Regions from separate parts of the Micromonospora sp. NPDC049645 genome, predicted to be linked through region 2. Evidence: riboswitches for the same ligand, from Rfam matches in the RefSeq annotation. Region 2 holds a riboswitch; each other region holds the start of a gene.
What was found. Region 2 has a riboswitch for cobalamin ahead of AB0J33_RS25880 (ribonucleoside-diphosphate reductase subunit alpha). Riboswitches for the same ligand answer to the same signal wherever they lie in the genome.
Positions count from the first base shown of each region.

Region 1: linked by a shared signal. The riboswitch ahead of cobN (cobaltochelatase subunit CobN) and the one ahead of AB0J33_RS25880 (ribonucleoside-diphosphate reductase subunit alpha) in region 2 are both predicted to bind cobalamin.
Region 3: linked by a shared signal. The riboswitch ahead of bluB (5,6-dimethylbenzimidazole synthase) and the one ahead of AB0J33_RS25880 (ribonucleoside-diphosphate reductase subunit alpha) in region 2 are both predicted to bind cobalamin.

Region 1 is NZ_JBFAOI010000005.1:258,866-262,136, forward strand. Features, by position in the region: gene AB0J33_RS14815 (DUF5919 domain-containing protein) at 1-796, opposite strand, end outside; gene AB0J33_RS14820 (hypothetical protein) at 950-1,222, shown strand; cobalamin riboswitch at 1,375-1,504, shown strand; gene cobN (cobaltochelatase subunit CobN) at 1,783-3,271, shown strand, end outside.
Region 2 is NZ_JBFAOI010000014.1:107,619-110,889, forward strand. Features, by position in the region: gene AB0J33_RS25875 (L-fuconate dehydratase) at 1-510, opposite strand, end outside; cobalamin riboswitch at 941-1,158, shown strand; gene AB0J33_RS25880 (ribonucleoside-diphosphate reductase subunit alpha) at 1,351-3,271, shown strand, end outside.
Region 3 is NZ_JBFAOI010000010.1:37,020-40,290, forward strand. Features, by position in the region: gene AB0J33_RS22015 (hypothetical protein) at 1-111, shown strand, start outside; gene AB0J33_RS22020 (lysophospholipid acyltransferase family protein) at 203-859, opposite strand; gene AB0J33_RS22025 (TetR/AcrR family transcriptional regulator) at 856-1,437, opposite strand; cobalamin riboswitch at 1,533-1,733, shown strand; gene bluB (5,6-dimethylbenzimidazole synthase) at 1,763-2,392, shown strand; gene AB0J33_RS22035 (thiamine pyrophosphate-binding protein) at 2,450-3,271, opposite strand, start outside.

The sequences.
Region 1 (3,271 bases), on a different contig from region 2:
GGCAGTCGACGCCTCGCAGCTGCGGTAGGTAGTGCTGAACGACGCAGAGCCGGTCATCGATCAGAAGTAGGTTGGCGCGAATGGACTCGTCATAGACCCCGATGGCGAGGTTGTCTCGGGCACTGGCGGGGAGTCGGTCTCGAATGCGGCGGGTCAGGTTCTGGATGTTGAGTTCGGTGAGCGCGCTGAGTTGTCCGTCCGGGTAGTCGTCCTCACGCTCCTGCCGCCTGATTGCCGCACCGGCGGGATCGAGGAACAGGCACCGGAGGCGGGTGCCGGCGGCGAGGAGCTTCAGGAGGTGGTTGTCGGCGTACTGCTGACAAATGAGGTTGAGCGACAGGCCGGACGCCCGGATGTCCGTGGCATGGTCGAAGAGGACGTGCGGCGGCAGGTCCGCCACGAAAGCTGACCGGCTGGAATAGATCGCGGTGACATCGGCGCGCCTGTCCCGCAGAACCTTCGTGACCTGCGGGCCACTGGCGTCCCGTTCGGTCGGTGTCTGGTCGCGTTCGCCGAGCAGGAACGTCATCCGGGCGTGGCGTGGCATGGACAGGCCGGTGCAGATGCGGGCGAGGACGTCGATGCTGCTGACCCGGCGAGCACCGCTGGTGATTTCGCTGACCTGCGCCTGGCTGAGCCCGGTGGCGACACCCAGGGTGGTTTGGCTGACGTGGGTGGCTCGCTGGACGAGGCGGAATACCTGCGCGACATCGCGGGCGGCCAAGGCGTCGAGCATGTCGGTGCGGTCCCACAGCAGGTCGGAGATGGTAAGCGCGGCAGTTGTCCGGACGCTCACGGATGGCTCCCTTCCCGCTCAAGTGTGAGGGCCAGCTTATCCACTGACCGGATGGCCGCAGCGGGAGGTCATCCGGGGAGCGGAAGAAAGTCATCCGTCGAGGGATCACGGCCTGTGATGGATAGCGGCGGTTGCGGTGAGCAGGCTCATGGTGTGAGTCTTCGGTCCCGACCGCACCTACCCATGCGTCCCGCCTGGTTGTGCCGCAACTGCGCCGCCGCGTGGCCGTGCTCCCGCGCGCAACTCGATCTCGTCGCCGAGTTCTACGGCCACTCGCTGGCGCTGGCCCTGTACCTGACGTCCTGCATGAACGAGGCCATCCACGACTTGTACGAACTCGGCGGTCGCCCCGACCTTGCCGTGCTGCACGCGCGCTTCCTCGGCTGGCTGTCACTGACCCGCCGGCCGCGACGCCTTGAGGAGTAACCCAGGGCGGAGCCCTGCCGTCGGGGCGATGAGACAACCCTTGCGCGCCGATATTTCCGCAGGTCAATCTCGTGATCGCGGGTAGGTGACGCCGGGGCCTGCGTTGACCGGCGGCGCGCCGATGTGGCAGCATTCGCGGCCTGACGGCAGTGAAGGAAGTCGGTGCAATTCCGACGCGGTCCCGCCACTGTCACCGGGGAGCGATCCCCCCTCGTGAGTCACGGCCGTGTGTCTGCGGTTGGAAGGCCGGGGGAGAGCGTCGATCCGGAAGCCAGGATACTTCGGCCGTCGGGACGTACCCCAGGGCGTGGACACCCGAGGAGGACCCGATGACGCACGGCGTCTCATTCATCGACGAACATCGTCGTTTTGCGCTCCAGGCAGTGCGCTCCGAGGACACCGGCCACCGGCACCACTGAGCCGGGCGCCCGCCGCTGACCGACCCCGACGCCCGCGTCGGTGTGTCGTCCACCCGGGCCGTCGTACCGGCTGACGCATTACCCACCCGCATCGTTCCGGTCACCCGTGAGGGTTCGGGGCGTCACTTTCCGGAGCCTGCCGTGCGCATTCTGCTGCTCTCCACCGCCGACACCGACCTGCTGGCGGCCCGCGCCAGCGACGCCGACTACCGGTTGGCCAACCCCGCACGGGTCGCCGCCGACGAGGTGCCGGCCCTGCTCGACGGGGTCGCCCTCGTCGTCGTACGCCTGCTCGGCGGTCGGCAGGCGTGGCCCGACGGTCTCGACGCGGTGCTCGCCGCCGGTGTGCCGACGGTCGTGCTCGGCGGCGAGGCGCTGCCCGACGCCGAGCTGATGGCCATCTCCACCGTGCCGTCCGGGGTCGTCACCCAGGCGCTCGCGTACCTGGTGGAGGGTGGGCCGGATAACCTCGGGCAGCTGGCCCGTTTCCTCTCCGACACGGTGCTGCTCACCGGCGAGGGCTTCGCCCCGCCCTCAGCCACCCCGGCGTACGGCCTGCACGGTGAGCACGTCACGAATCCGGATCAGCCCACCGTGGGGATCGTGTTCTACCGGGCGCACGCCCTCGCCGGTAACACCGGGTTCGTCGACGTGCTGGCCGAGGCGGTACGGGCGGCCGGCGGCAACCCCCTGCCGATCTTCTGCGGCTCGCTGCGGGGGCTGACCGGCCACGCCGGCCCGCTCGAACTCTTCAGCCGCTGCGACGCCCTGCTGGTCACCGTGCTCGCGGCCGGCGGCGCGGTCGCCGCGGACGCCTCCGGGGGCGGCGACGAGGACGCCTGGGACGTCGGCGCCCTGGCCGCCCTGGAGGTGCCGATCATCCAGGCGCTCTGCCTGACCAGCACCCGCGCGCAGTGGGCCGACAGCGACGCCGGACTGTCCCCGTTGGACGCGGCGATGCAGGTGGCCATCCCCGAGTTCGACGGCCGGATCATCACCGTGCCGTTCTCGTTCAAGCAGATCGACGCGGACGGCCTCTCGATCTACGCCGCCGACCCCGAGCGGGCCGCCCGGGTCGCCGGGATCGCGGTGCGCCACGCCCGGCTGCGGTATGTGCCCAACCCCGACAAGCGGATCGCCGTGGTGCTCAGCTCGTACCCGACCAAGCACTCCCGGGTCGGCAACGCCGTGGGGTTGGACACCCCGGTCTCGGCGGTCCGGTTGTTCGCCGCGCTGGCCGAGGAGGGCTACGACCTGGGCGACGCGCCGCCACCCGCCGACGGGGACGCGCTGATCCACGCGCTGATCGCCGCCGGTGGTCACGATGTGGAGTGGCTCACCCCGGAGCAGTTGGCCGCGGCCGAGGCCCGGATACCGGGGCAGACGTACCGGCGCTGGTTCGACCAGATCCCGGCCGAGCTGCGCGAGCGGATGCGGCAGCACTGGGGTGAACCGCCCGGCGAGCTGTACACCGACGGCGGGGACATCGTGCTCGCCGGGCTGCGCTTCGGCAACGTGGTGCTGCTGATCCAGCCACCCCGCGGTTTCGGGGAGAACCCGATCGCCATCTACCACGACCCGGACCTGCCGCCCAGCCATCACTACCTGGCCGCGTACCGCTGGTTGAGCG
Region 2 (3,271 bases):
CAGGATGGCCAGCGCCTCGTCCCGGGTGAGCGCGTCGGACAGGTAGCGCAGGTCCGCGATGTCGACGAGTTGCTCCGGGGACATGTCGACGAGCAGCCGCCACAGCGGCTTGTCGGCGGCCCGCGCGACCAGGTCCCACGACGCGTTCAACACGGCCGCCAGCGACAGGTGGACCACGCCCTTCTCCGGGCCGAGCCACCGCAGTTGGGAGTCGGAGGTGAGCAGGCGGTAGAGGGCGCCCATGTCCGCCGCCATGGTCGCCACGTCCAGGCCCACGAGGCGCTGTGCCTGGTGGACCGCCGCCGCCACGACGATGTCGTTGCCTCGACCGATGGTGAAGGTCAGGCCGTGGCCCTCCAGCGGCGCGCCCACGCTGTCGACGCCGTCGGTGTGCAGGACGACGTAGGCCGCGGAGTAGTCGCCGTCCTTGTTCATCGCGTCGGAGCCGTCGGCGGTCAGGGAGGTGGGGAAGCGGACGTCCTGCACGGTGACAGCAGTGATCTGCGGCATGCGCTCCTCGCCCGGCTCGACCAAAGATCAGATGATCACTGGGAGTATACGGAGGGCCGCTTCGGCCCGTCAACGATGTCGATCACCACGGACCCATAGTCATATGATGTTTCTGGCACCGGGGTAATCCGCCTTGCCGGCCGTGGTGGCAATTGACCGGCCGAGTGCGCGGGAACGAGGTCGCCGAAGATTAGATGTTCTACGCGAGTAAGAGAGCATTGACGGTGGCATATGCGTCCGGTATGCGGTGCTGCCACCTCGATACGTCACATCTCTGTCCACTGTCCAAACCGGCCGGGAAGCCCGTCTCCGCGGCCCGGCCGCGGTCGGGTCGCGCCGGGTCGATGGCTCGGGTGATCGTCATCACCAACCGACCGCCGACACGCCCGAGACCGACATGTGGGGTGTGACAACGGCTGCGTCCCTATATATGGTGTCGAGCGCAGCTGGTTCGGCCGCTCATCCGGCGCGGTCGAGGCAACAGGGAACCCGGTGGAAATCCGGGACTGTCCCGCAGCGGTGAGTGGGAACGACCGCCGTCATCAGCACTGGGCCACCCCTCGGCCTGGGAAGCGACGGCCAGTAGGAGACCGGCGACCCCGGTCGTGCCCACGAGTCCGAAGACCTGCCAGCGCGCCGCGTACCCGCACCCGGGTGGGCGGCGGTCCGAAGCCGCGTGGGACGGCCGACGCCACCTGGACCCACGCCTGGCTGGCGTGGCGTCCGCCGGTGTCTGTCCCCTCGCGTCCGGACCACCAGGTCTCGAACTCCGAGGAGCGAGTGGTGACAGTCACCGAGGTAGTCCCGACCAGCGGCGACGCGGCCCTGCGGCGCACGCCGATGCAGGTCCGCAAGCGCGACGGCGACACCGAACCCGTGGACGTGAACAAGATCGTCCGGGCGGTCGAGCGGTGGGCCGACGACCTGACCGATGTCGACCCGATGCGGGTGGCCACCCGCACGATCAGCGGCCTGTACGACGGCGCGACGACGGCCGAGCTGGACCGGCTGTCCATCCAGACCGCGGCCGAGATGATCGGGGAGGAGCCCCAGTACTCGCGCCTCGCCGCGCGGCTGCTGGCCGGCTACGTCGACAAGGAGGTACGTCGACAGGGCACCACCTCGTTCAGCACGGCGATCCGGGTCGGTCACGCCGAGGGTCTGATCGGCGACGACACCGCCGCGTTCGTCGCCGCACACGCCGCGACGCTCGACGCCGCCGTCGACCCGGACGGCGACCGCCGGTTCGAGTACTTCGGCCTGCGCACGGTGTACGACCGCTACCTGCTGCGCCACCCCACCAGCCGACTGGTGCTGGAAACTCCGCAGTACTGGCTGCTGCGGGTGGCCTGCGGTCTGTCCCGGACGGCGGACGAGGCGGTCGACTTCTACCGGCTGATGTCCAGCCTCGCCTACCTGCCCAGCTCACCGACCTTGTTCAACTCCGGCACCCGGCACACCCAGATGTCGTCCTGCTACCTGGTCGACTCGCCGCGCGACGAACTGGACTCGATCTATGCGCGGTACGCCCAGGTCGCCAACCTGTCCAAGTTCGCCGGCGGCATCGGCATCGCCTACTCCCGGGTGCGCTCCCGGGGGGCGCTGATCCGGGGCACCAACGGGCAGTCCAACGGGATCGTGCCGTGGCTGCGGACGCTGGACGCGAGCGTCGCCGCGGTCAACCAGGGCGGCCGGCGCAAGGGCGCGGCCTGCGTCTACCTGGAGCCGTGGCACCCGGACATCGAGGAGTTCCTGCAACTGCGGGACAACACCGGCGAGGACGCCCGGCGCACCCACAACCTCAACCTGGCCAACTGGATTCCGGACGAGTTCATGCGCCGGGTCGAGGCCGACGAGATGTGGTCGCTGTTCGACCCGCACGCGGTGCCCGAACTACCCGACCTGTGGGGGGAGCGGTTCGACGCCGCGTACCGGGAGGCCGAGGCGCAGGGTCGCTACGTGCGGCAGGTCCCGGCCCGGGAGCTGTACGGGAAGATGATGCGGACCCTCGCCCAGACCGGCAACGGGTGGATGACCTTCAAGGACGCCGCCAACCGGCTCTGCAACCAGACCGCCGAGCCGGGCAACGTGGTGCACCTGTCCAACCTCTGCACCGAGATCATCGAGGTGTCCAGCGACGCCGAGACCGCCGTGTGCAACCTCGGTTCGGTGAACCTCGCCGCCCACCTCACCGACGGGGGAGTCGACTGGGAGCGGCTGCGCGCCACGGTGCGGACGGCGGTGACCTTCCTCGACCGGGTCATCGACATCAACTACTACCCGACCGCGCAGGCGGCGGCGAGCAACCCCCGCTGGCGGCCGGTCGGGCTCGGGCTGATGGGGCTCCAGGACGTCTTCTTCGCGCTGCGGCTGCCGTTCGACTCGCCAGCCGCCCGGGAGCTGTCCACCCGGATCAGCGAGGAGCTGTACCTGACCGCGCTGGAGACCTCCGCCGACCTGGCTCGCGACTTCGGGGCACACCCGGCGTACCCGCAGACCCGGGCCGCGCGGGGCCAGCTGCAACCCGACCTGTGGGGTGTCGAGGGTACGCAGACCGCGCGGTGGGACGCGCTGCGTGAGCGGGTCGAGGCGTACGGGCTGCGCAACTCCCTGCTGGTGGCGGTCGCGCCGACCGCGACCATCGCCTCGATCGCCGGGTGCTACGAGTGCATCGAGCCGCAGGTGTCCAACCTGTTCAAGCGCGAGACCCTGTCGGGGGAGTTCCTCCAGGTCAACACCGCGCTGGTACGTGAGCTGAAGG
Region 3 (3,271 bases), on a different contig from region 2:
GGGACGGCGACGACCGAGCGCACCGCCACGATCAGCTTCTTGGCCAGCGAGACGGCCGGCAACGGCGTCACGGCCTTCGACGTCGACGACGTGACCCACACGTTGAGTTGACGGGTCCGTCAGCTGTCGAACGACTGCGTCCAACCTCCAGCGACGCAGGTCGGTGGCGGCTCGCCTGCCTCGGCCGGCAGACGTGTCGCGGTCAGGTCCGGGCGTAGCGCGGCACGTACTCCTGGCCGCTGAGGGACTGGATGGTGGCCATCAGGGTGTCGGTGAGGCGGCGGACGTCCGCGGGCGCGTCGATCCGCACCGGGATCGCCGGCCCGAAGGTGATGCTGATCGGGTGGCGTCGGGGAAGGCGGGCACCGGGCGGACGTACGCGGTCGGTGCCGCGGATGCCGACCGGAATGATCGGGACGCCGGCCTGGTGGGCGAGGCGGACCGTGCCGGTGCGACCACGGTAGAGGCGGCCGTCGGGAGAACGCGTGCCCTCGGGGAAGATGGCGACCAGGCCGCCGGAGCGGAGTACGGGGATGGCGGCGTCGAACGCCGAGAGGACCGCGCGGCCGCCGCCCCGCTCGACCGGAATGGCGCCCAGGCCGGTGACCGCCCGCCGGGTGAGGTGACCGAGGGGCCCCGGAGAGCGGAAGTACTCGGCCTTGGCCCAGAAGGCGACGTGTCGGGGGGTCAGGATTCCGAGGAACAACTGGTCGGCGATCGACAGGTGGTTGGCGGCCAGGATCGCGCCTCCGGATTCGGGGAGGTGACCGAGGCCGGTGACGGTGGGACGCCAGGAGTGGCGGAGGTATCGGCCGATGGTGCGCTGGGCCACTGCGTACAGGGGTGGGGTCTCGGTCATGCGGCGGGTCCAAGGTGGGCGGTGAGGGTGGCGTCGAGGAGGACGTCGGGATCGGTGGCGCCGGTTGCGAGGGTGAGACTGCCCCAGTTCCACAGTTGGGCGAGGCCGTGCAGGTTGGCCCAGAGTGCTGCGGCGACGACCTCGGCTGGTGGCTCGGGCTCGGGCCGGGCCTGCGCGACCAGGTCGGTGAGGAGGCGGAACAGCGGCAGGCTGAGCTCGCGCAGTCCCAGGTGGCCGCTCTCCAGCAGGTCGTGGCGAAACATCAGCTCGTATCGGCCGCGGCGGGTGGCGGCGAAGTCGAGGTAAACCCGGGCGAGCGCGGCAAGCCGGGCGCGTGGGTGGTCGCCAGTCGTCCCGGTCAGGGTGGAGTTCGCCCGGGCGGCGAGGTCGGTGAAGCCGTCGCGGGCGATCGCCGACAGCAACTCCAGGTGGGTGGGAAAGTAGCGGCGCGGCGCGCCGTGCGAGACGCCGGCGTGTCGGGCGATCTCTCGCAGCGACACCCGGGACGGACCCTCGTTGTCGAGCAGTTCGCCACCGACCCGGATGAGGCGTTCGCGGAGACCCTCGTCAGCGTGCACAGACGCTGTCTACCAGAGGTGAGTAGACAACGTCTACCCTGCTGCTGCCGGTCGCCACGTCGTCCCGGGTTCGTCCGGGGCCGCTATGGTCTGCGGTGGCACAAACGTTGCGAGGTGCCCCGCGCGAGTGGGGAGAATCGGGAAGCCGGTGTGAATCCGGCACGGGCCCGCCGCGGTGACCGGGGAGCTGCCACCCACGCGTACCAGACGCAGCCACTGGCCCTGAGGGGCTGGGAAGGCGGGTGACCAGCGTAGATCCGGGAGTCCGAAGACCGGCCTCGCGTCATGGGCCCCGTGAGGGGCACGAGCGCAGCGGGAGCCTGCCTTGAACACCGGACTCTACGAGACCATCCACCGCCGCCGGGACGTACGGGCCCAGTTCACCGGGGCGCCGATCCCCGACGAGACGTTGCAGAGGATCCTCACGGCGGCGCACGCCGCGCCGAGCGTCGGTCTCTCCCAGCCCTGGGACTTCATCCTGGTCCGCGATCCGCAGCTGCGGCAGGAGTTCCACCGGCACGTGGAACAGGAGAGAGACACCTTCGCGGCCACCCTCGACGCCGCGGCGGCGGAGCGCTTCGCCCGGATCAAGATCGATGGTGTACGCGAGTCGACGGTGTCGGTCGTGGTCACCTACGACCCCGAGCGGGGCGGACCGGCCGTGCTCGGCCGTCACGCGATCGCCGACGCCGGCCTCTACTCGGTCTGTCTGGCGATCCAGAACCTGTGGCTGGCCGCGACCGCCGAGCAGCTCGGCGTTGGTTGGGTCTCGTTCTACCGGGAGCCGTTCCTACGCGACCTGCTCGCCATCCCGGCCAGCATCCGCCCCGTGGCGTGGCTCTGCGTCGGCCCGGTCACCCATCTGGAGCAGACGCCGGACCTGGAACGGCACGGCTGGCGCCAGCGACGCCCGCTGTCGTCGGTGATCCACCACGATCGGTGGACAACCGGGTGACCGGGTGACCGGGTGACTGGCGCGGCGCAGCCGGCGGACCGTACCCGTCGGCGGAGTTCAGTGGCCACGGAACGCCTCCTCAAGCCACCACGAGCCGCGCGCGGCGGACACCTTGGCGTCGACCACCATCGGCCGCGTCCGGGGTCCCGCGAGCCACGTGCGTAGCGGTCCGAGATCGTCCACGGTCCGCACGGTCACCCCGTCGCAGCCGTAACCACGGGCGATGGCGGCCAGGTCGGTCTCGGGGAAGGTGACCGTCTCCAACGGGTGCCCGTCCGGGCCGAAGTGGTGCACCTCGGCGCCGTACGCCGCGTCGTCGTAGATCACCACGAGCAGGGGTAGCGCCAGGCGGACGGCGGTGACCAGCTCGGTCGCGGACATGACGAAGCCACCGTCGCCGAGCGCGGCGACGGTGAGCCGGTCCGGCCGGGCCACCGCCGCGCCGAGCGCACTGGCCAGGCCGAGCCCGACCGACTGGAACGCCTGCGTGAAGCAGAATCCGGCCACGTCCGGCACGTCGAGCCACATCGACGGGTAGCCCATGAAGTTGCCGGAGTCGACCGCCACCGTCCGGTCGGGCGGCAGCAGGTCGTCCAATGCGGCGGAGAGCGTCCTCGGGTCGATTCTCGCCGGGGCGTCGGCCCGCGCCGGGGCGCTCTCGTCCCGGTACGGGACCGTCCGCCACCGGCCGTGGTCGCGGATCCGTTGCGCCAGCTCCGGCGTACGCCAGCCGCCGGCCCCGCCGCCCGCGGGCCCCCTGCGGGCGGCGGCGCCCAGTCGCGCGAGCACCTCCTCGGCGACCGCCGCCACCTCGCCGGTCACCGCCACGTCCACCGGGCGGTTCACCCCGAACGCGGCCGGGTCGCGGTCCACCTGGAC